DNA from 3 places in the Thalassospira sp. MBR-102 genome. Region 1 is predicted to be linked to each of the others. Evidence: riboswitches for the same ligand, from Rfam matches in the RefSeq annotation. Region 1 holds a riboswitch; each other region holds the start of a gene.
The links. A riboswitch is a leader RNA that binds a small molecule or an ion and turns the genes downstream of it on or off. The one in region 1 is predicted to bind thiamine pyrophosphate.
Positions count from the first base shown of each region.

Region 2: it holds a riboswitch for thiamine pyrophosphate, as region 1 does, so the genes downstream of both, ABIE64_RS07885 (ABC transporter ATP-binding protein) here and thiC (phosphomethylpyrimidine synthase ThiC) in region 1, are expected to answer to the same signal.
Region 3: it holds a riboswitch for thiamine pyrophosphate, as region 1 does, so the genes downstream of both, thiC (phosphomethylpyrimidine synthase ThiC) here and thiC (phosphomethylpyrimidine synthase ThiC) in region 1, are expected to answer to the same signal.

Region 1 is NZ_JBEPTC010000008.1:109,141-119,666, forward strand. Features, by position in the region: gene ABIE64_RS14530 (ArsR/SmtB family transcription factor) at 1-153, shown strand, start outside; gene ABIE64_RS14535 (arsenate reductase ArsC) at 190-708, shown strand; gene ABIE64_RS14540 (ArsJ-associated glyceraldehyde-3-phosphate dehydrogenase) at 767-1,783, shown strand; gene arsJ (organoarsenical effux MFS transporter ArsJ) at 1,794-3,026, shown strand; gene ABIE64_RS14550 (PhoH family protein) at 3,364-4,128, shown strand; gene thiC (phosphomethylpyrimidine synthase ThiC) at 4,194-6,029, opposite strand; TPP riboswitch at 6,160-6,275, opposite strand; gene ABIE64_RS14560 (cation diffusion facilitator family transporter) at 6,329-7,339, opposite strand; gene ABIE64_RS14565 (heme lyase CcmF/NrfE family subunit) at 7,547-9,526, shown strand; gene ccmI (c-type cytochrome biogenesis protein CcmI) at 9,535-10,526, shown strand, end outside.
Region 2 is NZ_JBEPTC010000003.1:280,444-290,969, reverse strand. Features, by position in the region: gene ABIE64_RS07905 (NAD(P)/FAD-dependent oxidoreductase) at 1-336, shown strand, start outside; gene ABIE64_RS07900 (MBL fold metallo-hydrolase) at 623-1,666, opposite strand; gene ABIE64_RS07895 (ABC transporter substrate-binding protein) at 1,803-2,756, opposite strand; gene ABIE64_RS07890 (ABC transporter permease) at 2,827-3,624, opposite strand; gene ABIE64_RS07885 (ABC transporter ATP-binding protein) at 3,621-4,445, opposite strand; TPP riboswitch at 4,436-4,547, opposite strand; gene ABIE64_RS07880 (quinone oxidoreductase family protein) at 5,570-6,553, opposite strand; gene ABIE64_RS07875 (LysR family transcriptional regulator) at 6,652-7,509, shown strand; gene ABIE64_RS07870 (CoA transferase) at 7,526-8,923, opposite strand; gene ABIE64_RS07865 (citrate/2-methylcitrate synthase) at 9,025-10,170, shown strand; gene ABIE64_RS07860 (DUF3008 family protein) at 10,350-10,526, shown strand, end outside.
Region 3 is NZ_JBEPTC010000017.1:27,723-38,248, forward strand. Features, by position in the region: gene thiM (hydroxyethylthiazole kinase) at 1-68, opposite strand, end outside; gene thiC (phosphomethylpyrimidine synthase ThiC) at 65-1,867, opposite strand; TPP riboswitch at 1,966-2,100, opposite strand; gene ABIE64_RS21375 (hypothetical protein) at 2,273-2,524, shown strand; partial or broken gene tnpA (IS66 family insertion sequence element accessory protein TnpA) at 2,561-2,806, shown strand; partial or broken gene tnpA (IS66 family insertion sequence element accessory protein TnpA) at 2,957-3,118, opposite strand; gene ABIE64_RS21390 (DUF302 domain-containing protein) at 3,445-3,927, opposite strand; partial or broken gene ABIE64_RS22680 (transposase) at 4,113-4,285, shown strand; gene ABIE64_RS21400 (molybdopterin dinucleotide binding domain-containing protein) at 4,406-7,495, opposite strand; gene nrfD (NrfD/PsrC family molybdoenzyme membrane anchor subunit) at 7,488-8,639, opposite strand; gene ttrB (tetrathionate reductase subunit TtrB) at 8,620-9,399, opposite strand; gene ABIE64_RS21415 (hypothetical protein) at 9,605-9,871, opposite strand; partial or broken gene ABIE64_RS21420 (transposase domain-containing protein) at 9,826-9,942, opposite strand; partial or broken gene cysT (sulfate ABC transporter permease subunit CysT) at 10,147-10,526, opposite strand, start outside.

The DNA.
Region 1 (10,526 bases):
TCGCAACGCAACGGCCGGTCGATCATCTATCGGATCGTCCCCGATGTTATGCGTGATCTTTTGGGATTTCTTGCCGATGATTGCTGTCAGGGCCGCCCGGAACTTTGCGGTATCGCGGTTTCCGGCAAAACATCGACCTCGACCTGCTGTTGAAACGCCAAACCGGCATAACCGGACGGAGACATCATCATGACTGGCGGTACCTATAACATCCTGTTCCTGTGTCAGGGGAATTCCGCACGTTCCATCATGGCCGAGGCCATCATGAACCGTGAAGGCGCAGGGCATTTTCATGCCTATAGCGCCGGGGCACATCCGCGCGGCAATCTGCATCCCTATACAATCGACCTTCTCAAAAGTCTGGGCGATGATCCGTCTGTCTTTTCCTCCAAGCCGATGGAAGTCTATTCCGCGCAGGACGAAATCAAATTCGACTTCATCTTTACGGTCTGTGACCAGACGGCAAAGGAAAGCTGCCCGATTTTCCCCGGCTCCCCGATGACCGCCCATTGGGGCGTACCCGATCCGGCAAGTGCCACCGGAACCGAGGCCGAAATCCGCCTTGCCTTTGCCGATGCCTATCGCATGCTGCGCAACCGGATTTCAATTTTCATGAGCCTGCCTTTCGCATCCCTTGACCGGATGTCGCTGCAACAGAAGCTCGACGACATTGGCAAAACCGGAATGCCCGCGAACGAAAGCGCATAAAACGCGAAACGGTCACTAACGGCCCCCGTTAGTGACCTGATATTCAGGAGTCCTCGAAATGAGCCGCAAAATCCGTATCGGCATCAACGGCTTTGGCCGCATGGGGCGTCTTGCCTTGCGCGCGGGCTGGGGCCATCCCGGCCTTGAGTTCGTCCATATCAACGAAATCAGCGGCGGTGCCAAAACCGCCGCCCATCTGCTGGAATTCGATTCCGTGCATGGGCGCTGGGATCATCAGGTCGCCTGTATTGATGACACGGTCGTTATCGACGGCCAAACCACCCTGACCTTTTCGGAAAATGCCACACCGGGCGATACCGACTGGGTCGGGCAGGGCTGCGATATCGTTTTCGAATGTACCGGCAAATTCAAAACCCCCGAAACGCTTCAGCCCTATTTTGATCAGGGAGTGAAAAAAGTCATCGTCGCCGCCCCGGTCAAGGAAGGCGCGCTTAACATCGTTTATGGCGTCAATGACGATCTCTATGATCCGGCAATCCATCACCTTCTGACCGCGGCAAGCTGTACGACAAACTGCCTGGCCCCGGTGGTCAAGGTCATCCACGAAAAACTGGGTATCGTGCATGGTGCCATCACCACCATCCATGATGTGACCAACACCCAAACCGTGGTTGACCTGCCGCACAAGGATCTGCGCCGCGCCCGGTCCAGCCTGCAATCGCTGATCCCCACCAGCACCGGCTCGGCCACCGCCATCACCATGATCTACCCGGAACTGGCCGGAAAGCTGAACGGCATTGCCGTGCGCGTGCCGCTGCTGAACGCGTCGCTGACTGATTGCGTGTTCGAAGTCGCCTGCGATACCGATGTCGAAACCGTCAATAACCTGCTGCGCACCGCCTCGGAAACCTATCTTGCCGGGATTCTCGGATACGAGGAACGCCCGCTGGTCAGTTGCGATTATCTCAACGATCCGCGCTCCTCGATCATTGATGCCGGATCAACCATGGTGATCGACAAACGCCAGGTCAAAATCTTCGCTTGGTATGACAATGAATGGGGCTATGTCTGCCGGATGGTTGATCTGGCCGCCAAAGTCGCGCAAAGCCTTTAGGATCATTTTCATGTCATCGGCCATTCGCAATTATGCCCTTGTCACATCCGCCTATTGGGGATTTACCCTGACGGACGGGGCTTTGCGCATGCTGGTTCTGCTGCATTTCAATGACCTTGGATACTCGGCCTTTGAAATCGCCCTTCTGTTTGTCCTTTATGAATGTGCCGGGGTCATCACCAATCTGGTCGGTGGCTGGCTGGCACAGGCGCGCGGATTGCGCTTTACCCTGTTTGCCGGGCTGATCACCCAGATCGCCGCCCTTTCCGCCCTGTCTCTGACCAATGAAAACTGGCTGCCGTGGATATCGGTTGCCTATGTCATGGGCCTGCAGGCCGCATCGGGTGTCGCCAAGGACCTGACCAAAATGTCCAGCAAGTCGGCCATCAAGGTTCTGGTGCCCGAAAATGCCAACGGGGCATTGTTTCGCTGGGTCGCCCTTCTGACCGGCTCGAAAAACGCGCTCAAAGGGGCCGGGTTTTTCATGGGCGGTGCGCTTCTGGCGTGGCTTGGCTTTGGCGGGGCGCTGCTCGCGATGGCAACCGGGCTGACCGTCATCCTGATTGCGGTGGCCCTGTCCATCGGTCCCGAAATGGCCGCCCCGGCCAACAAACCGAAACCCAAATTCCGCGAAGTCTTCTCCAAGGATCGCAAGATCAATATCCTGTCAGCCGCCCGCATGTTCCTGTTCGGATCGCGCGATATCTGGTTTGTCGTCGGATTGCCGGTCTTTCTGGCAACCCATCTTGGCTGGGGCCATATCGAGGTCGGCACCTATATGGCGCTGTGGGTGATCGGCTATGGCTTCATCCAGACGATTGCGCCCAAAATCCTGCGCGCAGGCACGCGCACCCCGGATGGCCAAAGTGCGCGCCTGTGGATTTTCGCCCTGATCATCGTCACCGCGGGCATTGCGGCCGCCGTGCAGTTTGATATCTCGCCCGAAATCGCCGTTCTGGGCGGCTTGATGGTCTTCGGGCTGGTCTTTGCGGTCAATTCATCGCTGCATTCCTATCTGATCCTTGCCTATGCCGATGGTGACAGGGTCGCGATGAATGTCGGCTTCTATTACATGTCCAATGCCGTCGGGCGACTGACTGGCACCATCCTGTCAGGACTGGCCTATATGTATGGCGGTCTGGTTGGCTGTCTGGCCGTCTCGGCCGCCTTCCTTCTGATCGGCTGGATAATCAGTTTTGGCCTGCCAAAACACCAATCCGGGACGCCCGAAGCACTGCATTAGAAAAAAATCATCTCGCAGATGCGGCATAAATCTCTGAAAAGACTCACTTTCCGATTTCATTTAAATTTAATCAGATAAAAAACAGTGACAAAACACAGGATGTAGGCGTACGATTCTGTTGTACGGTCAATAACTGGACCGCAGGAGGGGTTCCCGAGTGACGCGAGAGCACGTTGTAAAACGGAATTTTTCGCCCCCCGGATCGCAGATGCAACATGTTGCTGCGAACGGCGGTGAACCCACCCGCCACTTCCATCGCAAGATGAAAATTGAATGCGCGCCTTTCCATGATGGAATGGCGCGTTTTGCTTTATTGGCACAATTGATGAGGTGACTTATGGGTAAGCGCGCAGCACGCCGTCGTAGCCGTCCGCAACAGGCAGACACCAACGTTCACGAGCTGTTTGACGGTGACAAGTCAAACTGGCATCCCCTGAACGGTCAGGGTGACGTCCCTCAGAACGGCCAACGCGATCAAAGCTTCCGCCGCCACATTCGCCCGAAAAGCGAAAATCAGGCGGCCCTGATGGAAGCAATCGATGCCTTCAACCTCATCCTTGCACTTGGCCCGGCGGGAACCGGGAAAACCTTCATCGCTGTTTCCAAGGCCGTCGAAGCGCTGGACAAGGGCGAAATCGGCCGCATCGTTCTGGCCCGCCCCGCGGTCGAGGCGGGCGAAAATATCGGCTTCCTGCCCGGCGACGTCGAAGCCAAAATGGCTCCCTATCTTCGCCCGCTTTACGATGCACTGAATGACCGTCTCGGTGCCAAACGCCTGCGGCAGTACCTTTCGGACGGCACGATTGAAATCGCGCCCATCGGTTATATGCGTGGCCGTACGCTCAACAATGCCTTCGTCGTGATTGACGAGGCCCAGAACTGCACCTACGGACAGCTCAAGATGCTGGTCACCCGCCTTGGCTGGAATTCAACCATGATCCTGACCGGCGACCCGGACCAGACAGACCTTCTGCCGGAAATGTCGGGCCTGTCGGAAATGTCCGACCGTCTTGAAAATGTCGAAGACATCGCCTGCGTCAAACTGGCTGATCGGGACATCGTCCGTCATCCGCTGGTCGCCAGCATGCTGACCGTCCTTTAACCTTTCGGCACGGCAAACCAAAAGAAGAAGGCGGGTCCGTCACCGGGCCCGCCATTTTCACAGGCTTATTTCCCGATGTTTCGGGGCATGTATAAATCCCCGCCATCACGGTATTTTTCCGCCATCGCCGCCATGCCTTCCTTCTGCACATCGGCCCGGATTTCATGCGAAATTCGCATCGAACAGAATTTCGGCCCGCACATCGAACAGAAATGCGCGACCTTGTGCGCCTCTTTCGGCAGGGTCTGATCATGAAATGCCCGTGCGGTTTCCGGGTCCAGCGACAGGTTGAACTGATCTTCCCAGCGAAATTCAAACCGCGCACGCGAAAGCGCATCATCGCGTGCCTTCGCTGCCGGGTGACCCTTGGCAAGATCGGCGGCATGGGCAGCAATCTTATAGGTGATCACCCCGGTCTTCACATCATCCCGGTCCGGCAGGCCCAGATGTTCCTTGGGCGTCACGTAACACAGCATCGCAGTGCCGAACCAGCCGATCATCGCCGCCCCGATCCCCGATGTAATGTGATCATAGCCGGGCGCAATATCGGTGGTTAGCGGCCCCAGCGTGTAAAACGGTGCTTCGCCGCAAATCGACAATTGCTTGTCCATGTTTTCACGAATTTTATGCATCGGCACATGACCCGGCCCCTCTATCATCACCTGGCAATCGTGATCCCACGCGATGCGGGTCAGCTCGCCCAGTGTTTCCAGTTCGGCAAACTGGGCGGCATCATTGGCATCGGCAATCGATCCGGGCCGCAATCCATCGCCCAGTGAAAAGGAAACGTCATACGCCCGGCAGATGTCGCAAATCTCGGAGAAATGATCATACAGGAAACTTTCGCGATGATGATACAGGCACCATTTCGCCATGATCGACCCACCCCGCGATACGATGCCCGTCACCCGGTCCACGGTTAACGGGATGTGATGTAACCGCAATCCGGCATGGATGGTAAAATAATCCACGCCCTGTTCGGCCTGCTCGATCAATGTGTCGCGGAATATTTCCCATGTCAGGTCCTCGGCAATACCACCAACCTTTTCCAAGGCCTGATAGATCGGCACCGTCCCGATGGGCACCGGCGAATTGCGGATGATCCAGTCGCGGATATTGTGGATATTGCGCCCGGTCGACAGGTCCATCACCGTATCCGCCCCCCATCGCGTTGCCCAGACCATCTTTTCAACTTCTTCGGCCATCGATGATGTCACCGCCGAATTGCCGATATTGGCATTGATCTTGACCAAAAAATTCCGCCCGATGATCATCGGTTCGGCTTCGGGATGGTTGATATTGGCCGGGATGATCGCGCGCCCCCGTGCAATTTCTTCACGCACGAATTCGGGCGTCACATGATCGGGGATCACCGCCCCGAATGCCTCGCCATCACGCTTGGCATTGGCGCGCATTTCCGCCCGGCCCAGATTTTCACGGATCGCGACATATTCCATTTCGGCGGTAATGATCCCGGCCCGGGCATAGGCAAGCTGCGTCACTGCCCGCCCGCCAGTTGCGCGCAACGGCGCATGGCTTTGCGGAAATGCCGGAACCGCATAGCTTTCACTTTCGACAAAGCCGTTATCTTCGGGTTTGATGTCGCGCCCGGCATATCGTTCGGTATCAGCACGCGCCGCGATCCAGCTTCGGCGCAGTCGTGGCAGTCCCTTGGCAATGTCAATCGTAACATCCGGGTCGGTATAAGGCCCCGACGGATCATAAACCCTGATCGGTGGTTCGCCTGCGGTGGGATGAACCGCAATTTCACGCATCGGTACGCGAATATCGGGAAAGTGCGATCCCGTAATGTGGATTTTGCGCGATGCGGGCAACGGCCCGGTTGTAACATCGCTGGTGACATCAATACTGATATCGGTTTTGGTAGATGGAACAGACATAAAAGGCCCCTTTGCAATCAAGGCAATGGAGACCCAGTTCTGCGAGAGGCTGCTGATGAAAAATGCCGACCGGTAATGGCAAACCCGCCATGACAAACGGGGCGTACCCACAGTATCAAAACAGGTAAATATGCCGGCATCCGCACCATCCCTACGCCAGTATGAACTGGATCAGGTTCAAAGGGTCACTGCGCTGCAAAGCCAGCAGTTTCTCAGCCCCTTGTCGGGGCTCCCCAGGTGATCGATTGCAGGGTTACAAGTTATGCGGGTAATGTCAATTGGTGGAAAACACCCGAAACCTAGCGACCCGTCGCCAGCTCGCCATTTGACGCCGGAATACTGTCCTGACCGGCCTTGCGCGCCCGGCCCGTATGCCAGAATTCCGGGTCTTCGGTATAACCGCTAAACTCGTCGAGATGGATGTCTTCGGGCGGTTCGGGATGGATCGTGATATCCAGATCGGGATATTCCGCCCGGATGCTGTCCATCACCTGATGGCAGATGGTGTGCGATTCCCGCATCAGCATCCCGCCATCCATGATCAGTTCGATCTCGGCAAAGCGATGCACGCCCGATGACCGGGTGCGCAGACGGTGAATGCCGATCACGGACGCGTTTTTCATCGTCAGTTCGATGATCCTCTGGCTGTCTGATTCCGGCAATTCCTGATCCATCAGGACCGAAACCGAATTGCGCCCGACCTTGACCGCGGAATAAAGCAGGAAAAGCGCCACCATGCCGCCAATCGCCGGATCGGCCCAGTTCAGACCGGAAAAACCGGCAACAAGGGCAACAATCACCGCCAGATTGGACAGGATGTCGCTGGTGTAATGCATCGAATCGGCGTCAACCGCCAACGACCCGGACATCCGCACCGCTTTTCGTTGCAGCAACACAAGGCCGACGGTCATGACAAGCGAGATCGACATGATCCACACGCCTTCAACCGCAAACCGGATCGGCTGCGGTTCCGCAAGCCGCGATCCGGCCTCCGCCAGAACCAGAATGGCCGCCCCGATCATGAAGGCAGACTGGAAAAGCCCCGCCAGCGGTTCGGCCTTGCCATGGCCAAAACGGTGATCGTGATCGGCCGGGCGCCATGCGCTTCGGACCGCCATGAAGTTGATCACAGACGTCCCGACATCAAGCATGCTATCAATCATCGAAGACAGAAGGCTGACGGAATCGGTCATGAACCAACCGGCGGCCTTGATGGCAATCAGCGTCGCAGCAATGACAATAGAGGCCGTGGTTGCCCGACGTGCCCATATTTCCCTTTGCGCGATGTCAATGACAGGACATTGACTCATGTTCTACAGACCCTTGGTCTTCAATTTCCGCTCGCTGATTGCGGTTTTATATCGTGAATTGGCGTAATATGTAATGACTATTGCCATACTTTGACCTTCGCCTGTGCAGCAAATAGCGCATATTTGATATTCCGCAAGGTTTTCAAACCAGACCGGAGCGACTATATCAGCCCCGCAGGCGGATAAGAGCAAACAACAGGCCCACTTATGATTGTTGAAATCGGACATTATGCCCTGGTGCTGTCACTCGTGGTGGCATTGGCACAGTCGACCATCCCGTTTCTGGCCGCATCGCGGCGTGATGTCGCACTTCTGAAAATTGCGCCACGTCTGGCGATTGCCTGCTTTGCCCTTGTCGGTACAAGCTTTGCCGCCCTGACATATGCCTATGTCACATCCGATTTCTCGGTCGTCAATGTGGTCGCCAACAGCCACACCTCCAAACCGCTGATCTATAAAATCACTGGCGTCTGGGCCAACCACGAAGGCTCGATGCTGCTCTGGGTGATGATCCTGACCCTGTTTTCGGCTGCCGTCGCGGGCTTTGGCCAGAACCTGCCGCCAAGCCTTCTGGCGCGCGTCGTTGGCGTCATGGGCTTGATTGCGCTTGGCTTCCTGCTGTTCATCCTTCTGACGTCTAACCCGTTCGAACGCGTGATTAATCCGCCGCTCAACGGCGAAGGCATGAACCCGCTGCTTCAGGACCCCGGCATCGCCATTCATCCGCCGTTCCTTTATCTCGGCTATGTCGGTTTCTCGGTGGCCTTTGCCTTTGCCGTCGCCGCACTCATCGAAGGCCGGGTTGATCCGGCATGGGCGCGCTGGGTCCGTCCCTGGACGCTGGCCGCATGGATGTTCCTGACCGCCGGGATCGGGCTTGGCTCCTGGTGGGCCTATTACGAACTTGGCTGGGGTGGCTGGTGGTTCTGGGACCCGGTTGAAAACGCATCCTTCATGCCGTGGCTGGCCGGAACCGCGCTTTTGCATTCGGCGATTGTCGTTGAAAAACGTGACGCGCTCAAAAGCTGGACGATCTTCCTGTCGATCCTTGCCTTTTCCTTCTCGCTGCTCGGCACCTTCCTTGTGCGGTCGGGCGCGCTGACATCGGTTCATGCCTTTGCCACCGATCCGACGCGCGGGGTGTTTATCCTGTTCCTGCTGTGTCTGACGGTGGGCGGGTCGCTGGCCCTTTATGCGTGGCGCGCGCCAACCCTGAAGGGCGGCGGTCTGTTTCAGCCGATCTCGCGCGAAGGCGCACTTGTTTTCAACAACGTGCTGCTCTCGATTGCCGCGGCCATGGTGCTGCTCGGCACCCTTTATCCGCTGCTGCTTGAAACCCTGACCGGTGAAAAGATTTCGGTCGGCGCGCCGTTCTTCAATTCCACCTTCGTTCCGATCATGACGCCCCTGATCATTGCCATGGCATTCGGGCCGATGATGCCGTGGAAACGTGCCGATCTGTTTGCGGTTCTGGGCAAGCTCAAAATCGCCATTGCCGCCGTGATCCTCGTTCTGATCGTCACCTACTGGCTTGCCGGTGGTCCGGCCTTTGCCCTGTTTGGCATGGGGCTGGCGATCTGGCTGTTTGTTGGAACGATGCTGGAATGGGCCGGACGGATCAAGCTTTTCCGCGAACCGCTCTCGACCAGCTTCCGCCGGATGCGCAATCTGCCACGCTCGGCACACGGCACCATGCTGGCTCATGCCGGGATGGCGATTGTCATTGCCGGGATCACCGGATCACAGGCATGGACCGAAGAATCGGTTCAATCGCTTGCCATCGGTGAAAGCACGGTTGTTTCGGGCCATACCTTCACGCTCAGCAGCCTTCGCGAATATCAGGGGCCGAACTTCTTCGCCCGCGAGGCCACCATCACCATCGCAACCCCGGGCGAACGCACCATAACGCTCACCCCGGAAAAGCGCGTCTACACCGTCGAAGGCATGCCCACGACCGAGGCCGGAATCCGGTCCGGTTTCACCGGCGATATCTATGCTGTCATCGGCGATGAAGACGCCAGCGGCAAATGGGTGACGCGCTTCTATGTCAAACCGATGATCCCGTGGATGTGGGCCGGTGGCATCATCATGGTGCTGGGTGGTCTGATGTCGCTCTCGGATCGTCGTTATCGCGTCGGTGCCCCTGCCCGCTCCACCAAAACGGTTCACACCGTACCCGCCGAATAGGATTCTCAATGACCATCTGGATTGTTCTTGGCGCCTTGACGGCTCTGGTGGCGGGTTACGTCCTCTGGCCGATCTTGCGAAATGCGCGTTCCGCCAGTGCCGATGCGGGTGATGATCACCTTGCCGACATGGACGAAGACGAACTGCAACGCGATCTTGCGGTTTACCGCGACCAGCTTGCCGAAATCGGCCGCGACATCGAACGCGGCGTTCTGACCGGCGAACAGGCCGACGCCGCCCGCACCGAAGTCCAGCGCCGCATCCTTGCCACCGATCAGCGCATCAGCACCCGCCAGCAATCCGGCGAAGCCGCAACGCGCATCTCCCGCCTGCGCCCGGCTGTTGCGATCTTTACCCTGCTTCTGTTTGTCGGCGGTATCGGCCTTTATCTGGATCTTGGCCGCCCCGACCTTCGTGATCGCCCCATTGCCAGCCGTACTGACGAAATCATGGCCGCCCGGCAGGCCAGCGAAAATGACGCCAGCCGCAATGACGCGCTGAACCGCGCCGTACAGGACCTGTCAAACCGCCTGCTTGAAAATCCTGATGACCTCAAGGGCTGGGAACTGCTTGGCGCCAGTCTGATGGCGCTTGGGCGCGCCGAAGAAGCCCAGACCGCCTTCCTCGAAGCGGTCAAGCAATCCGGTCGCAATGGTGATTATCTGGCGATGTATGCCGAAAGCGTCATCCGGGCGAATAACGGCCAGGTCAACACAATCGCCCGCGGCGCACTCGAAGAAGCCGCCCAATCCGGCAGCAAGGATCCCCGCATCCAGTATTTCCTCGGTCTTGCCGATGCGCAGAACGGCAATGTCGCTGCCGCGATTGATCGCTGGATCGTGCTGGTGAATGGTGCGCCGTCCGATGCCGGATGGCTTCCGATGGTGCTGGCCCGGATCGACGAAGCCGCCCTCGCCCAGGGGATCGACATTACAGGCCGGATCAAGATCACCCCGCCAATGGCCTCAAACGCCCCTGCCGGGCCCGGGGGACCCTCGCG
Region 2 (10,526 bases), on a different contig from region 1:
GAAAATCAGGCGCAGCCCTACGAGGTGCGCGTGAATAACGCGATGGCCAATTTGCAAAAGGTCTTTCCGCAAATCAAACAGGTCGGTATTGCCGATAAATGGGCGGGCGATATCGATGTTACCCCCGATGCCATACCGGTGATCGATCAGTTCGACAATCCAAAACATTTCTTTGTCGCCACCGGTTTTTCCGGCCACGGATTTGCCATGGGGCCGGTTGTCGGCAAGGTGCTGGCGGACTGGATCACGACCGGACAGCCATCCATTACGCTTGCCGGGATGGCGCTTTCACGGTTTGAGGACGGCACCATCCGCAAACCGCGCACGCGGGTCTGATCTTTTTGTATGAGGAATAATCTGGCGTCGGGATCGTTTTCAAACGGTCTTGACGCAGGGTATCTGTCATGCAATTAAATGTTATGTTATAACGTAACTTTTAATTTGAGGCTCATGATGAAATTTGCATCGGTCGCCGGTGTTGGTCTGGCTCTTTTCGGTGCAGCACAAATCGCCTAAAGCTGGGACCATGATCGCAGTTCTCCCAAACATTGCGGCCAGGGTTTCGGCTTTCGAAGACCGGCAACGATCTGCACGTTGCCGGTCTTCACCTATCTGTTATGCTCTATTGCGCGGCTTTGGTTTCGGGTAAATCATTCGTCTGATGATTGGTTTTGCCGTCAAAAAACCGTGTTGCCCCAATCGGGGCGGCAATGAAGTCATTCGCGCCAATGCCGGCATCCTTGCGTGCCGATGCCAATCGCACCGGCGGTTCGTCAACCGGTTCTGCGGTCAGGACAAAAGTCCCCCAATGAATGGCAAGCGCCTGCTTGATGCCCATTACCTGCATGATCTGAATGGCTTCTTCGGGGTTGGTGTGGGCGTTGCGCATGAAATCGCTGGGCTCGTAAGCCCCGATCGGGATCAGGCCGAAATCGATCCCGCCATATTGTTCGCCCATCTCGGCAAACAGCCGTTCATTCCAGCCGGTATCGCCGACGAAATAGAAACGATAACCATCTGAGAATTCAAGGATGTAGCCGCCCCACAGCATTTCCTTGCGGTCCTTGGTGGTGCGCGCGGACCAGTGATTGCTGGGCACGTGGGTGATGGTAACGCCGCCATGCGAAAGGCTTTGGTCCCAGTCGAGTTCTTCGTACTGGTCGGGGGACATTCCGGCCTTTTCCAGAAGAGTTCCGTTTTTCAGCGGCAGGATATAGCGCGGGCCATTGCCAATCTTTCCAAGGCTTTCCACATCGAAATGGTCGTAATGATTGTGCGACAGCAGCACCAGATCAAGATCTGGCAACTGATCGATCCGCAATCCCGGCTGGCTGTATCGTTTGGGGCCGACATATCGGAACGGCGATGCCCGTTTGGCAAAGACCGGGTCGGTCAGGATATTGAGCCCGCCATATTGCACCAGAGCCGTTGCATGGCCGATCCATGTGACTTGCAGGCGCGCCGGATCGGGATTGTGGATCGCGTCCATATCCGGGGCCTCGGTCGGGATTTTGCCGTGCTGGTGTTTGGCTTTTGGCCAGTTTTCAGAGCCGAAATAACGCCGCTTCAGGAAGCGCCAGAATGATCTTTTGCCGGTTTCCGGCAGGGGATAGCGGTTTTCAAATCCGAATGCTGTGTGGTGCGTTGGGCGTTTTTCGTCAGTCACGCGGTCAAATCCCCTGATCGGCTGATTGTTGTTTTCGATCTTATGAATGTGTCGCGGATCGGGAATTGTGCAAGTGCGGGCTGATCAATGGAAAAGGCCGGAACCGCGTTTGGTTCCGGCCTGCATTCCAGTCGGTTTATTCTATCACGGTTACGTAGCTGTCAAGCGGTGGAACGGTTTCGATAATGCCCTGATCCTTGAGATAATCGGCAAAGCGGGCATAACGGGTGCGGTCAACAGCAGCCGGACGGAGCGCAAAGCGCGGCAGGGTATCGGCCCATGCCTTGATGTTAAGCTCGTCATCCAGGTTCGGATAGGCCGCGATAAAGGCCTGCCAGCTGTCATCGGGATGATTGACCAGATACTGCACACCTTCTTCAAGGGCAGCCAGCATGCGCGCAAAGCGCGGATCATCGGTTTTGTCGTTACGCACGGTCAGGATCAGCTCGTCATAGGGCGGAACACCTTCTTCCTCGACATAAAATGCCTTGCCCGGTTTGCCTTCGATTTCCATCTGGTTGAGCTCGAAATTGCGATAGCCGCCGATGATCGCATCGACCTGCCCGGAATACAGCGAGGGCGAGAGCGAGAAATTGACATTCACCAGCTCGACATCGTCAATCGAAACCCCGTATTTGCCAAGCATCGTGCCGAGTAACGCATCTTCGAAACCGGCCAGCGAATAACCGATTTTCTTGCCTTTCAGATCGGCAATTTCCTTGATCGGACCGTCTTTGAGGACAATCAGGCTATTAAGCGGGGTTGCGACCAGCGTACCGATGCGTGTTAGCGGCAGGCCTTCGGCGGCCTGCACGTGAAGCTGCGGCTGATAGTTGACGGCAACGTCACCCTGACCGGCGGCAACAAGACGCGGCGGGGCGGATGGATCGGCCGGTTCGATCAGTTCAACATCCAGATCATGCTTGGCAAAAAAGCCCTTTTCCTTGGCGACAATCAGGGGCGCGTGATCGGGATTGACGAACCAGTCGAGAAGAATGGTGAGCTTGTCGGCGGCAAAGGCCGGGCTGGTCATTCCCATCGCAACCGCACCAATCGTGGCCGCGGTGATCATGGATTTCAGGCGTGACATGGATGAACCTCCTATCGGATATCGGAATATTTTTGATGTTCTGCCCGCAATTTTTCGCGGGGAATTCGGTTTATTTTGCCGGTTTCAGGCTGTCGGGCTGCCATGGCAAAGCCGCACGTAACGCCCGGTCGACAAGGAAATATTGCGTGATCGAAAACGCGCACAGGATCAGAAGGCAGGCAAAGACCATGTCGATCTGAACCCGGGCATTGGCATGCAGCATCAGATAGCCAAGGCCATGACTTGATCCGACCCATTCGCCGATCACAGCCCCGATGGGGGCAACCGCGGTCGCGACCCGAAAACCAGAGGCAAATGAAGGCAATGCGGCGGGGAGGCGCACATGGGTCAGCAACCGCCAGCGGCTGGCACCCATGGTGCGGGCAAGGTCGAGGAAGCCCGGTTCGGTGCGTGATAACCCGTCAAAAAACGCGACCGTGACGGGGAAGAAAATGATCAAGGCCGCCATCGCGATTTTTGAGCCCAGACCAAAGCCCAGCCATAATACCAGAAGCGGTGCCAGCGCAAAAAACGGGATCGCCTGCGACACGAGCAGGATCGGCATCAGCCAGAACCGCACGGGGGCAAAAAGCGCCATCGGAAGCGCTGCCAAAGCCCCCAATGCCGCCCCGGCAAAAAGCCCGATCACGGTTTCGGCAATCGTGTATCTGGCATGATCAAGCAACACGTCATGACGCTTGATCAGGGTCAGCCAGACTTCATAGGGGGCGGGCAGCATATATTTTGGTGCGCCGGTCACAGACACGACAATCTGCCATGTCGCGATCAGGGCGGCGATGATGATGAAGGGCCGGGCGAGTTTCAGCAGCCGCCGTTCGGTAAGTGGGGTGCGGGACGTGTTTGTCATACCGTGCCCTCCGTCCGGTTGAGTTCCTCGGCGGTGGCGCCAAGCTGACGGAGCAGTTCGGCCTGATGGCGGAGGATTTCCGGATCGGTGACATCGCGCGGGATGCTGCCCGCCGGAAGCATGGCGTCACTCAGGACCGCGGGGGTACCACGCAAGACATGAACCCGGTCACCAATCCGAAGCGCTTCGAGCGGATCATGGGTGACCAGCAAAACCGTTTTGCCGCGCAATACCCGTGCGGCAAGGTCCTGAAGGCGCATGCGGTTAAGCGGATCAAGGGCCGAAAAGGGTTCATCCATGAGGACAACCGGGCGATCTTCCATCAGGGTGCGGGCAAGGGCGGCACGCTGCTTCATGCCGCCGGAAAGTTCGGCCGGGCGCAGGTGGGCGGCATCCGATAGTCCGACCTTGGCAATCAGCGCATCGGCGCGCGCAAGATCGGGGCGTTGATTGCGAAGCACCGCCCCCAGAACGACATTTTCCCGGACAGTCCGCCAGGGCATCAACAAATCCTGCTGCGCCATATAGGCAACCCGGCCCAAAAGCGGCTTGCCATCCGAGCAGGCGATATCTCCACCCGTCTCGCCATCGACCAGCCCGACGAGATAACGCAGTAATGTGCTTTTGCCGACACCAGATGGGCCCAGCAAACAGGTGATGCTGCTGGCGGGCAGGGTCAGGTCAAGATCATGGAAAATATCGTCGCCGTTAAAGGCCACGCGACCACCGCGCAGATGAACATCAAACGGCGTTACGTTGCCCGTTAAAACGGGGGAATTTAAGGGGGCTGCCGGTTTCGGCGCTGGTTCTGTCTTGCGCATGCGATCCTTCCTACGCCGGTCTTAACCGGTTCAGGTTCAAAGGGTCGTCCGGCAACACCGAACCTCTCAGCCGATTCACGATCGGCCCCCCTGGAGATGACGGGACTATGCGCAGATCATGGCGGGACGTCAAGCATTGGAAAAGTTCTTGATTTGTTCTTTTGTTTGTGGCATAAAGACAAAGTCAACGGGAGAAATGTACCCGGACCGAAACCCGCAAGGCCTTGTGCCTCGCGGGTTTTTGCGTTTGGGACCAGATCAAAGAGGGGATCAGGATGCAGCGGCAAGGATTGAGGCAGGGCGGCGGAGTAGTCCGCAGGATATGGGTCGGGGGATGGCGGAGCCATTACGGCGGCGTTCCGCGCTGGTTCTAATACGCTTTCAATACGCTTGTTTGTCATGACGGGAGAGGTGCGTCTTGTCGGGGAACGGACCCCGGATTTGCCGGAAGCGGCAGCAATGGCAGTGGTGGTGGCATCGGATTGCGGCCCGTCGGTGGTGGACAGGTTGGGGGCAGTGCGCCCGAAATCCGTCTGCTGATGAAAATGGCGGCAGCCCGAGATGTGTCTGGACGTCGGGGTGGCAGGTTGTTGCCTCTGTGGCCGGAGCGGGCAACGAGCCGGTGGCCGTCAGTGAACCGTCAGTTGGCGAGATTGCTGGAGGCCCGAGGTGTGTCCGGGCTTCATGGTCATGGCAAAGGCGAAAGAGGCCGGAGCAGGCAGCGATGCCGTGGGCGGTTAGTGGCCCGTCGATGGTGGGACAGGAGGGGGCGGTGAGCCCGAAGGCCGTCTGTTGGCGAGGATTGCAGACGCCCGAGGTTTGTCCGGGGGGCACGGGTTGCCGGAAGTGCCGCCATGGCCGGAAGTGATCGGATCGACCGTTCGCAGCAAGCCCGCCGGGTGATCCCGTTCATGTGCTAAGCCATCGATCACCGCCGGGAAGCAAATGCGCCTTGCTTTGCGCCGGCTTGTGGTTCCGATATGCTGGGCGGTGTCATTTTCTGTTTTTGGGGGCGATGGTCTGGGGGCGGTTGGGGTGCGCGTATCACGGCGGCCCTGCAGTATGGGCTTGCATCAACCAATTGATTTGTCGATGCCTGTTGACCTGTGCAGGACCGCAATTGATCAGTTGGGTGTGCAATCGGCTTGTGTTACCAGCGTGATTGCTCCGCTTGTTCGGCCCGCTTCAAGGTCGGCATGTGCACGTGTGGCCTCGGAAAGGGGATACTCGGTCGCGGCCGGGAACTCATACTGACGCAAAATATTGAACCACGCGTGTGCGGCCCGGTGATAGTTTTCTGTATCCGCGACATACGTAAGGATACTGGGCCGGGCAAGAAACCGGTTGGTCAGATGCCGCAGATCAAGAGGCGGTATGTCTCCGGCAACCTGACCAATTGTTGCGGTAATTCCGAACGGCCTGGTCGCGTTTAGGGATTTAGTCAGATTATCGCCGCCGATCCCGTCAATCGCGTAATCAACACCCCGTCCTGATGTCAGGTCCATGATGGCGGTTTCAAAATCCTGTTCGCGATACAAGATCGCGTGATCAAGCCCCTGCGCTCGTGCTGCCAGTGCCTTGTCTGAGGAGCCGATTGTGCCGATGGTTGTCGCCCCTAAATGCTTGGCCCAGCGGACCAGTATCTGGCCCAGACCACCTGCTGCTGCGTGTATCAGAACGGTTTGGCCCGGTGAGACGCGGCCAATTTGTTCTAATAAAAGGTAGGCAGTCATGCCGCGCAGGAAGCAACCGGCAATCTGATCGGGTTGAAGATCATCGGGGATTTTGATCAGCTGGCTTGCCGAAATGTTGCGTTCTGAGGCATAGCTTCCGGCCGGAAAACCGGCATAGGCAACCTTGTTGCCGATGGCAAAGCCGGTCACGTCAGGACCTGTTCCCGTAACGGTTCCGACAGCTTCAACCCCGATAATTGCGGGCTTTTCTTGCAGCGGATACAGGCCGACGCGATGATAGATATCGACAAAATTAACCCCGATCCGGTTTTGGTCAATCCGGACTTCACCTACGGCTGGTGCGGGTAAATTGATTGCGCGTTCCTGAAGGCATTCCGGGCCGCCGATTTGGCTGAGTTCGATGATTCTGGTCATGAAATACTCCTGACATTCGATGTGATATCAGGAATATCCGTTGTTTTTCTTGGGGGAAATTCCCTATATTTGCGTAGTTAATGGGGAAAAATGCGCAAATGAATTGGGAAGACTACCGATACTTTCTGGCTTTGGCTGATACGGGCAGTTTTTCGGCAGCGGCACGGGAACTGGGTGTGGATCACAGCACGGTTGCGCGTCGGGTCAATGCGCTTGAAACCACATTCGGGGTCCGGTTGATTGATCGTTTGCCGAAGTCGGTGATGTTGACGGTTGATGGCAAACTGGTTGCCGAGCAGGGGCGTCAGGCGGTTCTGGCAATGCAGGCGGTTGAACGTGTTGCGGCGGGATCCGCCGACCATGTTTCAGGAACTGTTTGTGTGAGCGCACCACCGGCACTGGCCAGTCATATTATCGGGCCAAAAGTCCGGGAATTGCGAGAACAGCATCCTGAGATCGATCTTGTTTTGCAGGGGGAAACCCGATCAACAGACCTGAACCGGCGGCAGGCCGATATTGCGTTGCGCCTGTCGCGCCCGGAAAAATCGGCGGTCACAGTGCGCAAGTTGACGGATATGCCGTTCGGTTTTTACAGCGCACCTGATTATGACAAGCCCGAGCATGTCTGGGACTTTATCAGCTGGGATGAAACGACGGCTAGTATCCCGCAACATCGCTGGATTGAGGAGCGGTTGCATGGGCGCAAAGTCGTGCTGCGTAGCAATGATACCAGCATACAGGCTGCGGCGGCTGGCTCGGGGTTGGGAGTTGCGATTTTACCGCACTTTGTCGGGGATGCCGATCCAAGGCTGGCCCGCCTTTATCCTCATGAAAGTTTTCCACCGCGCGAGGTCTGGATGCTGGTGCATGAGGATCTGCGTCATGCACCACGCATACGAACTGTGATGGATTTCCTGATCAAGACTGTTGCCGTGCTGAAAACCCAGATCGTCTGAGTAATTGATATATTGCTCACCACGCTGCCGCGCTGGATAAAAGCCGTCCTGCCGGGTAATCCCAGCCGTGTGCGACGCCATCAATCGTGGCCGGGAAACGAACGCGCCGGGCCTTGCCCCAGCTTGTGGTTTCGAGATGCGGGGCGATGTCGTTTTCGGTTTCGGGGGCGATGGTTTGGGTTAGGGTCGGTTGTGCGGTCTGGCAGAGCAGATGGGCGGTGCGGGCGAGCGAATGGCGGGCGGTGGTGATCTGGCCGGTCTGGCTGCGAAGCAAAAGGGCGTGGATCGTGCTTGCCGCCATCAGATAGCCGGTGGCGTGGTCAAGGGCCTGAACCGGAAGGGGCGTTGGCTTTGGCGCATTGGCCTGTTTCATGCCGAAATCGGCGATGCCGCAGCTCATTTGTACCAAGCTGTCAAAGCCGCGCCGTTTGGCCCACGGGCCGGTCCAGCCATAGGCGCAGAGAGTGATATCAATCAGGCCGGGATTGATCCGGCGAAGTTCGTCCGCGTCATAGCCAAGACCGGGCAAGGCATCGGGGCGGTAGCCATGCAGCAGGATATCGGCACCGGCCAGAAGGCTTTCGAATGTTTGGCGATCTTCGGCACTTTTAAGGTCAAGCCCGGCACAGCGTTTGCCAAGGGTGACTTCGGGGATTACCGCCCCCTCGTCCCAGTGGGGCGGGTCGATGCGCAGGACATCCGCGCCATAGGCGGCCAGAAACCGCCCGGCGACCGGACCGGCCAGAACACGGGTCAGGTCAAGCACGCGGATCCCGGTCAAAGGCCGGTCCGGCCGGATAACGTGGCGGGATTTCGAACTGATGCCGTGATGCTGCCAGTCGATCAGCGGTTCGACCGCAATCGCAACCCCCTGCGGATGGGATTGCCAGTCACCCAGGCTTCGCATGGTGGCGGCACAGCCGCCCGCCGCAATGATTGCGGTTTCGAGATCATCGGATTTCCAGTTTGCGACAATGGGGGCGAGGGCTTCGCGGTCGGTGTAATCGCCCAGAACCGACAGGGCGGCCGCACGGTGGTGCGGGGCGTTGGTGTGCAGCCGTATCCAGCCATCAGCGGTTTGATAGTCACCGGCAATCGCATCCCAGACCGGCGGCAATTCCCAGCCATCGGGGCGGATCGTCATATCAAACCATTTCGATGCCAGCCGTTGATCAATGGTGACCGCCGCCAGATCGCCAGTCGCCAAACCGCGATAGCGGGAAATCATGGCGGATGCGATGCCCATTGAGGCCGAAGCAAGATCAGTGACGGCAAAGAAGGATGGCAGGGCGTCCGTGCCGGTGATTTTAATATCGGGCAGGGCGTTTGTTGCGCCCGGAAGATCAAGGGCGGCGTTAAGGGCATTGGTAATCGGGGCGATGAACGGGTTGGTCTTGTCGGTCATGGCGGTCATGTTGGTGGCTCCTTTTTCCGCATCGGTGGCGCGGGAGGGGTTGATCACCCAAGAATCACGCGGGGCTGGACAAATCGTCAATCTTGATCAAGATAATCAATATGAAAAATCTGGATGACCTGATGAACGAAACGGCATTTTTCACGCTGTCAGCAAAGGAAGTCTGTGCGGCGACCGGCATATCGCGCGATACGCTTTATGCCTATGTCAGCCGCGGGATCGTGCGCGCCATTGCCCATCCGGGGGACGCACGCAAAAGCCTTTATGATCATCGCGATGTGCGCAAAATCATCGCGGGCAAAAAGCGCGGCCGGTCGCGGCAATCGGTGGCGGCATCGACGATTGACTGGGGCGAACCGATACTGGTGTCGAAAATCACCCGCATTGCCGATGGCCGGTTTTTCTATCGCGGCAGGGATGCGGTGGGGCTGTCTGATACCATAACGCTTGAAGATGCCGCGCGGCTTCTGGCGGGATTGCGGGGCGATCAGGATCGGTGTTGCGCACCCGATTTCATTCCGGCCAGTCATGCCACACCGTTTGACCGGATGATTGCGATGATGGCGGGCGAGGTGACAAGTCACCCCGCCGGGGATGGCCGCCCGGCGGCGGCGAAGTTGATGCGCCTCGCCGCATTGGCAGCGGCAGGTATGCGTGATGACGGTGAAAGTCCGATCCATGTGATGCTGGCGCGGGCGTGGTCAAAACGGCCGGAGGCCGTGGATTTGCTGCGCCGTGCGCTTGTGCTGTGTGCCGATCATGAATTGAATGCGTCGGCCTATGCGGTGCGGGTGGCGGCATCGGCAGGCGCGAGTATCCCGGCGTCGTTGCTGGCGGGGTTGGCGACATTATCGGGCAGTCGGCATGGCGGGTTAACGCCGCGTTGCCGGGCATGGATGGACCGGGTGGAAAAGCGCAAGATTGATCCGGTGCAGGATGGCGTGCCGCCCGGTTTCGGCCATCCGCTTTATCCCGATGGTGATCCGCGCACGCGCGCGATCATGCAATCCTGCGGGCAGGTGGGGGATGCGTTCTGGGCGCGGATTGCGGATCGGGTGACGGATGAAACCGGGCAATATCCCAGCCTTGATTTCGGGCTGGCGTTGCTGGAACGCGAGCTTGATCTTCCGAAGGGGGTGGGGCTTGGCATTTTTGCCGTCGGGCGCATGGCAGGCTGGATCGCGCATCTGTTCGAGCAGCGCCAGAGCGGCAAGATCATTCGGCCCCGGGCGGCTGTGGCCGGGTGAGGTGGTGGGCATGTGGTGGTCTTGGGGGCATTGAATTTGCGGCGCGATGGACTCCCGCGTTCGCGGGAGTGACGGTTTGGGGCGTTGCAGCATGCGTGCGCGTTTTTGTCGACTTTTCGGAACACGCGCCGGTTTTGTTTGTTTGATAAACAGGGCAAACGGTAACGAAGGACGAGACAATGCCTGCAAAATCGAAATCCCAGCAGAAAGCCGCCGGTCTGGCGCTTTCGGTCAAGCGTGGCGAGCAGAAAAAGAGCGAACTGACCGGGGCTGCGCGCGAGATGGCAGAAAGCATGTCCGAGGAGGAGCTTGAAGAACTGGCATCCGGCCAGCGCAAGGGCAAACCGGAGCACAAA
Region 3 (10,526 bases), on a different contig from region 1:
GTGATGCACTGCACCAGCGGCGGCTCGGCCCTGAGCGCGGCCAGAAGGGCTCCGGGTGTCCTGGTCATTGCGCATCCTCCAGCGGCATGTAGAGTTCCCCGCCTTCGCGGAATTTCTCGGCCATCTTCGCCATGCCCTCCTTCTGCGCCTCGGCGCGGATGTCGTGGCTGATGCGCATCGAGCAGAATTTCGGCCCGCACATGGAGCAGAAATGCGCCACCTTGTGCGCCTCCTTCGGCAAGGTTTCGTCATGCATCGACCGAGCGGTCTCGGGATCGAGCGCTAGGTTGAACTGATCCTCCCAGCGGAATTCGAACCGCGCACGCGAAAGCGCGTCGTCGCGGGTCTGTGCCGCCGGATGCCCCTTGGCGAGATCAGCGGCGTGGGCCGCGATCTTGTAGGTGATGACACCAGTCTTCACGTCGTCGCGGTCGGGCAAGCCGAGATGTTCCTTGGGCGTGACGTAGCAGAGCATCGCCGTGCCGAACCATCCGATCATCGCCGCGCCGATGCCGGAAGTGATGTGGTCGTAGCCCGGTGCGATGTCGGTGGTCAGCGGCCCGAGCGTATAGAACGGCGCCTCGCCGCAGACTTCGAGCTGCTTGCCCATATTGGCCTTGATCTTGTGCATCGGCACATGACCCGGCCCCTCGATCATCACCTGGCAGTCCTTGGCCCAGGCGATCTGCGTCAGCTCTCCGAGCGTTTCGAGTTCGGCGAACTGCGCAGCGTCGTTGGCGTCTGCTATCGAGCCGGGGCGCAGACCGTCGCCAAGCGAAAAGGAAACGTCATAGGCGCGGCAGATGTCGCAGATTTCGTCGAAATGCTCGTAGAGGAAGCTCTCCTTGTGGTGGTGCAGACACCACTTGGCCATGATCGAGCCGCCGCGCGAGACAATACCGGTGACGCGGTTCACGGTAAGCGGAATATAGTGCAGGCGCACGCCGGCGTGGATGGTGAAATAGTCCACTCCCTGTTCTGCCTGCTCGATCAGCGTGTCGCGATAGACCTCCCAGGAGAGATCCTCGGCAATGCCGCCGACCTTCTCCAGCGCCTGATAGAGCGGCACGGTGCCGATCGGCACAGGTGCGTTGCGGATGATCCAGTCGCGGATGTTGTGGATGTTGCGGCCGGTCGAGAGATCCATCACCGTGTCCGCGCCCCAGCGCGTGGCCCACACCATCTTCTCCACCTCCTCGGCCATTGAGGAGGTGACGGCCGAGTTGCCGATATTGGCGTTGATCTTCACCAGGAAGTTGCGCCCGATGGCCATCGGCTCGGCCTCGGGATGGTTGATATTGGCGGGGATGATCGCCCGGCCGCGCGCCACCTCGTCACGCACGAATTCCGGCGTGATGAAATCAGGGATCTCGGCGCCGAAAGCTTCGCCGTCTCGGGCCAGCGCCTGTTTTGCCGCCTGACGCCCGAGGTTTTCGCGGATGGCGACAAATTCCATTTCCGGCGTCACGATCCCGGCGCGGGCATAGGCCATCTGCGTGACGGCCTTGCCCCCGGTCGCCCGGCGCGGGTCATGGCGGACCGGGAATTCGGGCGTGAGCCGCGCGCCTTCGGCAAAGCCGTTGTCCGCCGGCTTCACATGCCGGCCTGCATAACGCTCGGTATCGCCGCGCGCGGCGACCCAGGCCTCGCGCGGACGCGGCAGGCCGCGCTCTATGGCGATCTCGGCCTCGGGATCGGTGTAGAGGCCGGAGCTGTCATAGACGGTGACGGACGGCTCGCCCGCCGTGGGGTGCAGGTCGATCTCGCGCATGGGAACGCGGATCTCGGGGTGGAGAACGCCCGCGTGCCAGACGCGGCGCGAGGCGGGCAGCGGTCCCGTGGTGACGGTAGGGGAAAGGTCTTTCATCGGTCGGAGCCTCCTGTGCTCGAAGCGTGGAGACCCAGTTCGCGGGAATGAATGGAGATTGGCCGCGTGAAACACGCCGAGGAAGTCTCGGCCAAAGCCGCGCAGCCCAAACACCATCCCTACGCCAGTATGAACTGGATCAGGTTCATCGGGTCACTGCGCTGCGCGTCGCCTAGAATGGCAACCCGCGATCAGTATCTCAGCCCCTTGTCGGGACCCCCCGGGTGAATGGCTCGAAAGTGGACCCCGTTGCCGGATTTGTCAATCGCCGGTTCGGCGGTCGGCGATATACCTGATTTCCCAAAGCCACTGTTCATAAAGATTGATTTTCTTTGATCTTGGCCAGTTGCTAGATTCCGACCCGGTGTGAGTCCTGAGGACGATCAATAAATAGAGGAATAGCGCATGAACACCATTTCGGCAGTCAATATTCTCAGTCCAATGTATGCAAAGTCGCCAGCCGAATCTCAGAGCAGCGCCGCAAAATCCGAGCCGAAGGTTGCTGTCGGGGAGACCTCTCCCTTGACCAAAAAAGTGCCTCCCAAGCACGAAACGATCTATGAAGTTGCGGCAAATGCGCGGACAGCGCTGGATGCGAGCTACGAAGAACTGGGCGTCAGTTCTGTAAGCGTCTCACCACGGCTACCTTGCGGATGAGAGTGAAAGATCGGATTTTGGGAGCCAGAGGGAGTGGTGTCTCCGAACAGCTCGGGAAATCAGGATTTGGTCGACATATGTAGTTATGGCATTATCAACGGGCGCAGTCTGACGACAGATGAAAAGCAGCGCCTTGTTGCCGCGAGTTATACCTCTGATGTGTCGGTTCGGGAATTTGCGACCCGGCACGGGATTGGTTACAGCACCCTGAACAAATGGCGTCGACAGTATGGCAGATCGGCAGATAGCAGTCCCGGTTTTGTGCCGGTCGCGCTGACGGGCCGTCAGGATGTTCCGGATCGTTCTTCTGATCGCCAAGAAGATATCTCTTTGCCTGAGCCAGTTGATGAGGCCGGGATTGCCCGGATCGTCATTGCCCTGCCCAACTGCGACCGGAACAAAACCCGGACCAGTATCCGTCAGCTTACCATACCGCCGACGCCATTTGTTCAGCGTGCTGTAACCGATCCCTTCCTGAGCGGCAAAGTCCCGCACCGACAAGCCGGAGGCAAAACTCGCCGCAACAAGACGCTGCTTTTCCTCTGCCGTAAAACCGCGCCCGTTGATAATGCCATAACTACATATGTCGACCAAATCCTGATTTCCCGAGCTGTTCGGAGCAAGGCTCCCTCTTCGCTCCCTAAATCCGCTCTTCTGCTCTCATCCGCAAGGTAGCCGTGAAAGGACGCTTACGGTCCCGGTTCAACGGGCCGTCGAGATCCGAGCGTAGCGACGAAGCGATCGCCCAAAGGGTCGCATTGCGCCGGTAAGTCTACGGCCGATTGGGAGACCGAGATGGAGGGCTGTACAGGCTTGCCGGCAGGGATCACCGGGGGCGGGTCCCGCGGCGTCGATGGCCAGGCGGGGCGCGCGTCACGGTAGGGCCTCGACTTCGCTGACGTTTCAGGGCGCGGAGACACCTACTGGCCAGTCGCCTGCCGGGCGATCTGTTCCCAGATCGGATCGAGCTCGGCAGCCATGGCGTCCAGCGCAGCCACGCCGTAAGGGGCGAAGACGGCGGTCGGCTTGCGATAGGTGAGGGTTGCCGTTCCGTCGGGATTCTCGGTGACGTAGAAGCGCAAAGGGGCTTCCATCCCGGCCGGCACGGAGGCCTCCAACATGCGGACGGCATAGTCGTTGCGGAAGACGCCGATCACGAGGTTGCCGGGGATTTCGACGCCGCGCGCCGCGGCACCGCCCGAGGCACTCGCCCGTGTCACGACAACGAAGCCGTTCGCCTCCACGGCCTGTTCCAGGCGAGCCCGAAGATCGGCAAAGGGATGGGGAGACTTGATCGAAACGGTACCGGGAAACGGATAGGCCGGTTCGGCCGCAACCGCTCCCGAGGCCGAAACGGCCAGCAGACAAATGGCTGCAGCGATGATAAGTAGCCGTTCGCGCATAGGTTTCCCTCCGCATTCCGACCCTCTCATGGCGACCATGTGAGGCGCATGGTGACGAGGTTGGATCTGTCGCCGACGGCCGCCTCAGGGGCGGTCATGCTGATCGAATTCGGTCGAATCCTACATCACGTGGCAGTCATCACCAAAGTCAATCAGAATCACAACGCCGTGAAGTCCACGTCAACGTCATCGGCATCTTCCCCAACGAGGCCGCCGTCCAGCGCCTCGTCGGCGCCGTGCTGCTGGAGCAGCACGAGGAATGGATCGTTACCCGCTGCTACATGTGCCCGTGGAAACGCTCAACCGACTGTGCCACCCTGAGGACGACACCGAACCAGCAGCCCTGGCTGCCGAGTGACGTGACCCAGCCTCGGCGACACCCCGAGGGCCGCGGCTCTTACGCCACCTCCCGGGACAAAACCCGTCTTTCGGTCTGATCCATCCAAACCGTTGCGCGCGATCCAGGCGAGCCCACTGCTCAGCCGACAGCCTTGCGTACGCGCACCGGCAAGCCCTGGCGGACGCTCGCACCGCTGACCGGTTCCAGCCAGGTGCCCTGTATCTTCCTGGTAGGATCTGCGAATCCCATGTCGTTGAGGTTTACCCCGGCCCCGACCCAGCGGTTGCCACCATATGGCTCGCCATCGATACTGTGCGAGCCGGCGCCCAACTCCCGGTGCCCAAAGCCGTGCTCGATTCCCAAGGCGCCCTCCATTACGCCGTCGCAGACCAGCGCCACGCCGCTAACCTTGCCTCCAGGGCTTTCGATTTCGATGAGGTCACCATGAGCGACGCCCGCGCGGGCAGCGTCCTTGCGATTCAGGAGCACAGGATTGTACGGCTTGATCATCCGAAGGCGATCCAGGCCTGCCGCATAAGGGTTCATCAAGTTGGACTTGAACGAGAACGCTAAGAGCGGCCATTCTGTCTCCCCGAAGACTTGGCGCATGGGGGTGCCATCGGCCAGTTCGGGCCTGCGGAAATGCGGCACGCCCCGCAACCTCCGGCCAGACTGACTGTCGATCGCCGTGCCGACCTCCTCGTTGTAGACGCACAGCGTGCGTTTCCAGACGTTCCCCAGCTTTTCGCCGTTGTAGGCTTGCGCATAAGGCTGGAAACGGCCGCCCCGCGAGTAGAGGAAGGCGACCGCGCCGCGTTCCTCTTCCGGCAGAGTCGCCTCGATCTTCGGCAACAATGGTTTCAGCCCGCTCCATGCCAGATCTTCCGGTGTCGCATCGGGAAGGCGTTGATCGGCGAAAGCGATGTTCGCCGCCGCGCGCAGGAAGAAATCCTCCGCGCTGTTGAGCGGCTGCAATGTACCGTCGGCGGCGAGAATCGCATGGTCGCCGAAACCACTCAACCCAAGACGTTTCGCCGTCGCGATGAAGAACGTCTCCATGCTTACCGGGTGCCCGTCCACGGTCTTCTGTTGACGCGGCTCAACGACCGGCCAGCATGCCGTGGTCATCTTGGTGAGCTTGCCGGACCAGGCGCCGGTGAAACCCCAAACCTCGTACATCACTGAGTCGGGCACGATGTAGTCGGCATAGCGGTTCGTTTCGTTGATGAAGCCGTCGACCGCCACGAACAGGCCGAGCCGCTTGGGATCGGCCAGCTTCTCGCCGATCAGCTTCGCGAGCCCAGCCTGACCGTAGATCGGATTGGCCATGCACGCGATCAGCGCCTTGATCGGATAGGGATAGCCATCCAGCGCCGAAGGCAGATGTTCGGTCAGCGTCGGCGGCGCAAGCGACCGCCACGGTGCCGTCGCCGGATAGGGGTTTTGTCCAGCAGCGACCTTGCGCTTGAACTCCGACGATTTCTCGTACGGATAGCGCGAGCGGGACAGGAAGATTCCCTTGGGCTGGCGCATTCCGGGGAAGGATCTCAGGTCATATCGCGGCCCCTTTCCCATGCCATTGAACTTGCCGCCGCCATGCGCGGCACCACCCGTCTGATTGAGCGACCCGGCGAGCAGGTTCAGCATTTGCACCCCAAACGTGGCGTAGAAACCGGTGCCGGACATCATGCCGCCGTGGCAGTCGGCCACGGCGCGGCGTCCAGCCGACTTGAACCGCTGCGCGATGTCGATGATCCGCGCCTCGGGCACGCCGCATTCAGCGGCATACTCGGCCAGCGAGTGCTCCTGCGCGGCATCGCGCAGGACAGCGAGGCTGCTCTTCACCTCGACCATCCGCCCGCCCGGAAGCTCGATCCGCTCCGAGGCGAACAGGTTGGCTTTTTCTGCCTCGCCCGCCGCAACCAAACGGCCTTCGGCCATGACCATCGGCGCGTCGTCCTCGGCGCCCACCGCGACCAAACCCAGATCCGAGCGCCGCAGGAAATGGCCCTGCCGGGCGTGGCCCTCCTCGACGATCACGAGATGCGTGGCATTGGTGTGGCAGACCTCTCCCGCGGCTTTTGCCGCGGCGGCCGAGGGAAGCGCCAGGAACTCAGCCGCATACCCTTCGTTCTCCAACAGCCAGCGGATCAGCGCCATGGCGAGTGCCGTGTCCGAGCCCGGCTGCACCGGAATCCAGCCCGCCCGATCGCCGGCCGATTTCGTGACCGAGGCATTGAGCGCCGGGTCGACCACGACATAGTCCAGGTTGCCCCGCGCCCGAGCGTCGGCGATCAACCGCCCCTGCCGTTTGAACGGGTTGCCGGCCTGGCTCGGCGCGGTACCGATGAAGAGACCGAAATCGGCGTTGGCAAAATCCGGCTTTACGTGCGCGTATTTCTTCATGTCGTTCATCACCGCACCGGCCCCCATGCGAAACGCCAGTCCGCAATAGGAGCCGTGGTGACCATAGTTCCGGGTACCGAACGCGTTGAACGCGAACCGCTTGAGCAAGGCGGAGCGGCCATAGTCCGTTGCTTCCATCACCAGAAGCTGGTTGGCCTTTGGTCCGTATTCGGGGTTATCCGGGTCGATGAGGGTCTCGTAATCGCCGATCGCACGCAGACCGTCCACGTGGCCCTCGCCGAACAGGTCGCCGCCCTCGCAGATTTCCTCGATCAACTGCTCGAAACCGATCGTCTCCCACTGCCCGCTGCCACGTGGGCCAGTCCGCTTCAGGCACTTGAGCACGCGGTGAGGGCTGTCGATCTGGCCAATCATGGCATTGCCCCGGGCACAGGCGGTGGAGCGGTTTTCCTGCCCCTTGTCCTGAAACGCGCTGACAGAACGCAGCGCCTCCTTCACCGGCGTGTCCTGGTCCAGATGCTCGTCCGCGGAGAGCGGATTATAGGGATTGCCCGCCACGCGCAGCACCCGCTCGGAGCCGTTCTCGATCCGCACGCGGACGCCGCATTTCGTGGTGCAGCCGTAGCAAACGGTGAACGCCATCCGCTGGTCCGGATTGGCCGTCAGCTCGCCGCTTTCGAGGTCGACCCGGTACTCTGGCGCCGGGGCATTGCCATAGATCCGATGGGCCGGCTTCTCGCCGGCACTGCCCGACAAGCCATGGGCGAGCTTTTCCAACGGTGCAGCATAGCCGCCGACGAAGGTTGCCGCTCCGCCGGCGGCGACGGCACCCTGAAGCAGTCTGCGACGCTGCTTATCCATAGTTCGGTTCTCCTGCGAGATTGCGAGTGTCGGGAGCAACCACCTGGCCGCCCAGCGCCGCCTGCCACGGAACGAAGAGGTTCATGACCAGCACCGCGGCTAGCCACAGGCCGAAGGTTCCGACGATTCCCAGCAGCCCCTGTGACCCCAGGGGGAGACTGTATTCGTGGAACCCGGCGCTGTTTCGCGCGACGGTTTGCACGTCCATAAAGACGGTCCAACGGAACATCCAGGCGACATGGAGCGCCAGCAGGCCCATGACCCATCCCGCATGCCGCAGGGGCCGCAGCAGGGTCATCAGGCCGGCGCCCAGGAACAGGATGACGCCCGCGGCAGCGCCCCAGAGGGCGATGGCGCGCCACTCGGCGTTGTTGCGAACGGAATCGAGGGCGGCCGCAACGGAGCCTTCATTCAGTGTCAGCCCCTGGGCGAACCAGCCACCCGCGGCCAGCCCCGCCAGAACGGCAGCGGCAAGTATGACGATAAGCATCTGCGCGCGCACCACTGAGTCGCATAGGCCGGAAAACCGGTTCAGCACCAGAACCAGGCCCGCCGCACCAATCACCCCCGTGAAGAGGAACATCGCGGGCAGATACTCCGTGTGCCACAGCGGCCGGCCCTTCAGCACCGCCACCTCGGCACCGGTGTACAGCATCACAGCCAGCGACGTGACGACAGCCGCAGCAGCCGTCAGCACCACGAGCCATCTGGGGCTCGTCCATTCCCCTAATGGAGCAATGCGAGCGATGACGCCAGCGAGGCCTGGCGCGCTGCCCCAAGCCTTCATCGGCTCACGCCACACCAACCAGGCGAGCACCACCACAAGTGCCACATAGAGCGGCAGGAAGAGACTGCCCAGCGACATCCAGGACCAGGGCGTAGGATAGGCGTAGAAATGCCAGAAACGAAGAGGCTGGTGGAGATCCGCGAGAAGCGAGACGGGTGCGACGAGGGTCGCGGAGAGAGCCGCCAGCAACGCCAATCGCGCCGTTGGCAACCACGCGGTGCGGCCCAGCATCACCCCGGGGACTGCGATCCAGAGGGCACCATAGGAGATCGCGATCAGGAAAAAGTACTGGACCGCCCACGGATACCAGGCGATCCCGTAACTCGGGGCGAGCAGTTCAATGCTCTGCGAATTCATAGCCGATCTCCCGTCCTTCACCATCGCGGACGTCCCAAAGGCGTGGTTCGGCAGTGGGACGATTGACGAATCTCTCGTCCATGCCGAGGTAGAAGACGTGCGGTCGCGTGTTCTTCTCCGGCTGCAGCACCATCAACTCGTCGCGGTGCTTGGCGATCATCACTGAAATCTGGCTGTCGGGGTCGTTCAGGTCGCCAATGATGCGGGCGCCGCCCACGCACGACTCGACGCAGGCCGGAAGCAGGCCCGCCTCGAGCCGGTGGGCGCAGAACGTACACTTGTCCGCCGTCTGAGTCCGCTCGTTGATGAAGCGCGCATCGTAGGGACAGGCCTGCACGCAGTAAGCGCAGCCGACGCAACGGTCGCTATCCACGACAACGATGCCATCCTCTCGCTGGAACGTGGCCTGCACGGGACATACCGGGACGCAGGGAGGATTGTCGCAGTGGTTGCATAGACGCGGCAGCATGAACTGCGCGAGCTGGCCAGACTCGACGTTTTCGACCTCGTACTGCGAAACGATGGTGCGAAACTTGCCCAACGGAGCCTGGTTCTCGATATGGCACGACACGGTGCAAGCCTGGCAGCCGATGCAGCGACGAAGGTCGATCAACATGGCATAGCGCTTCCCGGGGTCGCCCCCGCGTCTCGGGGGTTGATCGTTGATCCCGGCCTCGGCGACGCTGGCCAGCGGAACCAACGCCGCACCCGCGGTCAGCCGACCGATCTGGCCGAGAAATAGGCGGCGTGCGAAATCCATATGACCTCCTGCTTCCGGGACTTTCCCGCACGGGGGACTGCCCGTGCCCCTGTATAGGAAAAACGGCCGGCCACTTCATTGACGTGGATCAAGAAGGCATCGCGAGTTGTGGCCTTGGGCGCCAAGCCAGGAGCTGGCATACCGCAAAGCACCGTAAGCGGTGCGAGCGGCCCACCTATTTTTCTGTTGCGTTTTCAGGCCGCAATTATGTTTCGCTGTCGTGCCTATGGATTTCGATGAGTTCTTTGAGGTTTTCAATGCCACGGGCTGTGAAGGCTGGCGTATATTCCTCGTTGCAGCCATGCACATGTATGAAGCCGTCTTCGGGCTCCATTTCGAGACTGATTTCATCAATCCTGTCCGGGTGCTCGCCCAGGAGCTCGGCGACATAGGCAAGTGTAAACACGGAAGAGATTGCGGCCATAACTAAGTGACCCTCCCCAGAGGCTCTGCTGATGGCATCATGTTCCATGGCAGGAGTTCATCAATGCGGCTTTGCGGATGGCCTTTGGCAATGGCCTCAAGGGTTGCTTTGAGATAGGCACAGACCGCACGGCGGGATAAAAGACAAGACACCTATCAGTCGCCTTGGCATAAATCGGGACAACCTATTGAGGTTCCACATCTAGTGCCGCAAACTGACAATCGACAGCGCCTGGTGAAACCTTTGTTGCCGGAAGAACCAGCTTGCCGTCGCGGGCAAGTCTGCGCCAGCCTGAAAGATGGTTCGGACGCAATCCCACGCGCCAAAGCCAAAGCCAAAGCCAAAGCAAATCCTGTCAGAAGTGCTGGCAGAACAGCCGGAAAAATAACCATTCGAAAGGTAAATCCGCGCGATGCACCCAGCGATGCTGCAGCCTCTTCCAGCCTCTGGTCAAGCTGCTCAAGCACCGGCTGAACAGAACGAACCACAAACGGCAGCCCGATAAAGGTCATGGCAATTATGATACCGAGCGGCGTATAGGCGGCTTTGATGCCCAGTGGTTCAAGATACTGACCAAAAGGGCCATTCTTCGAATAGATCGCAACCAAGGCAATGCCCGCAACCGCAGTTGGCAGGGCGAATGGCAAATCAATAATCGCATCAATGATTTTGCGGCCCGGGAAACGATAGCGAACCAGAACCC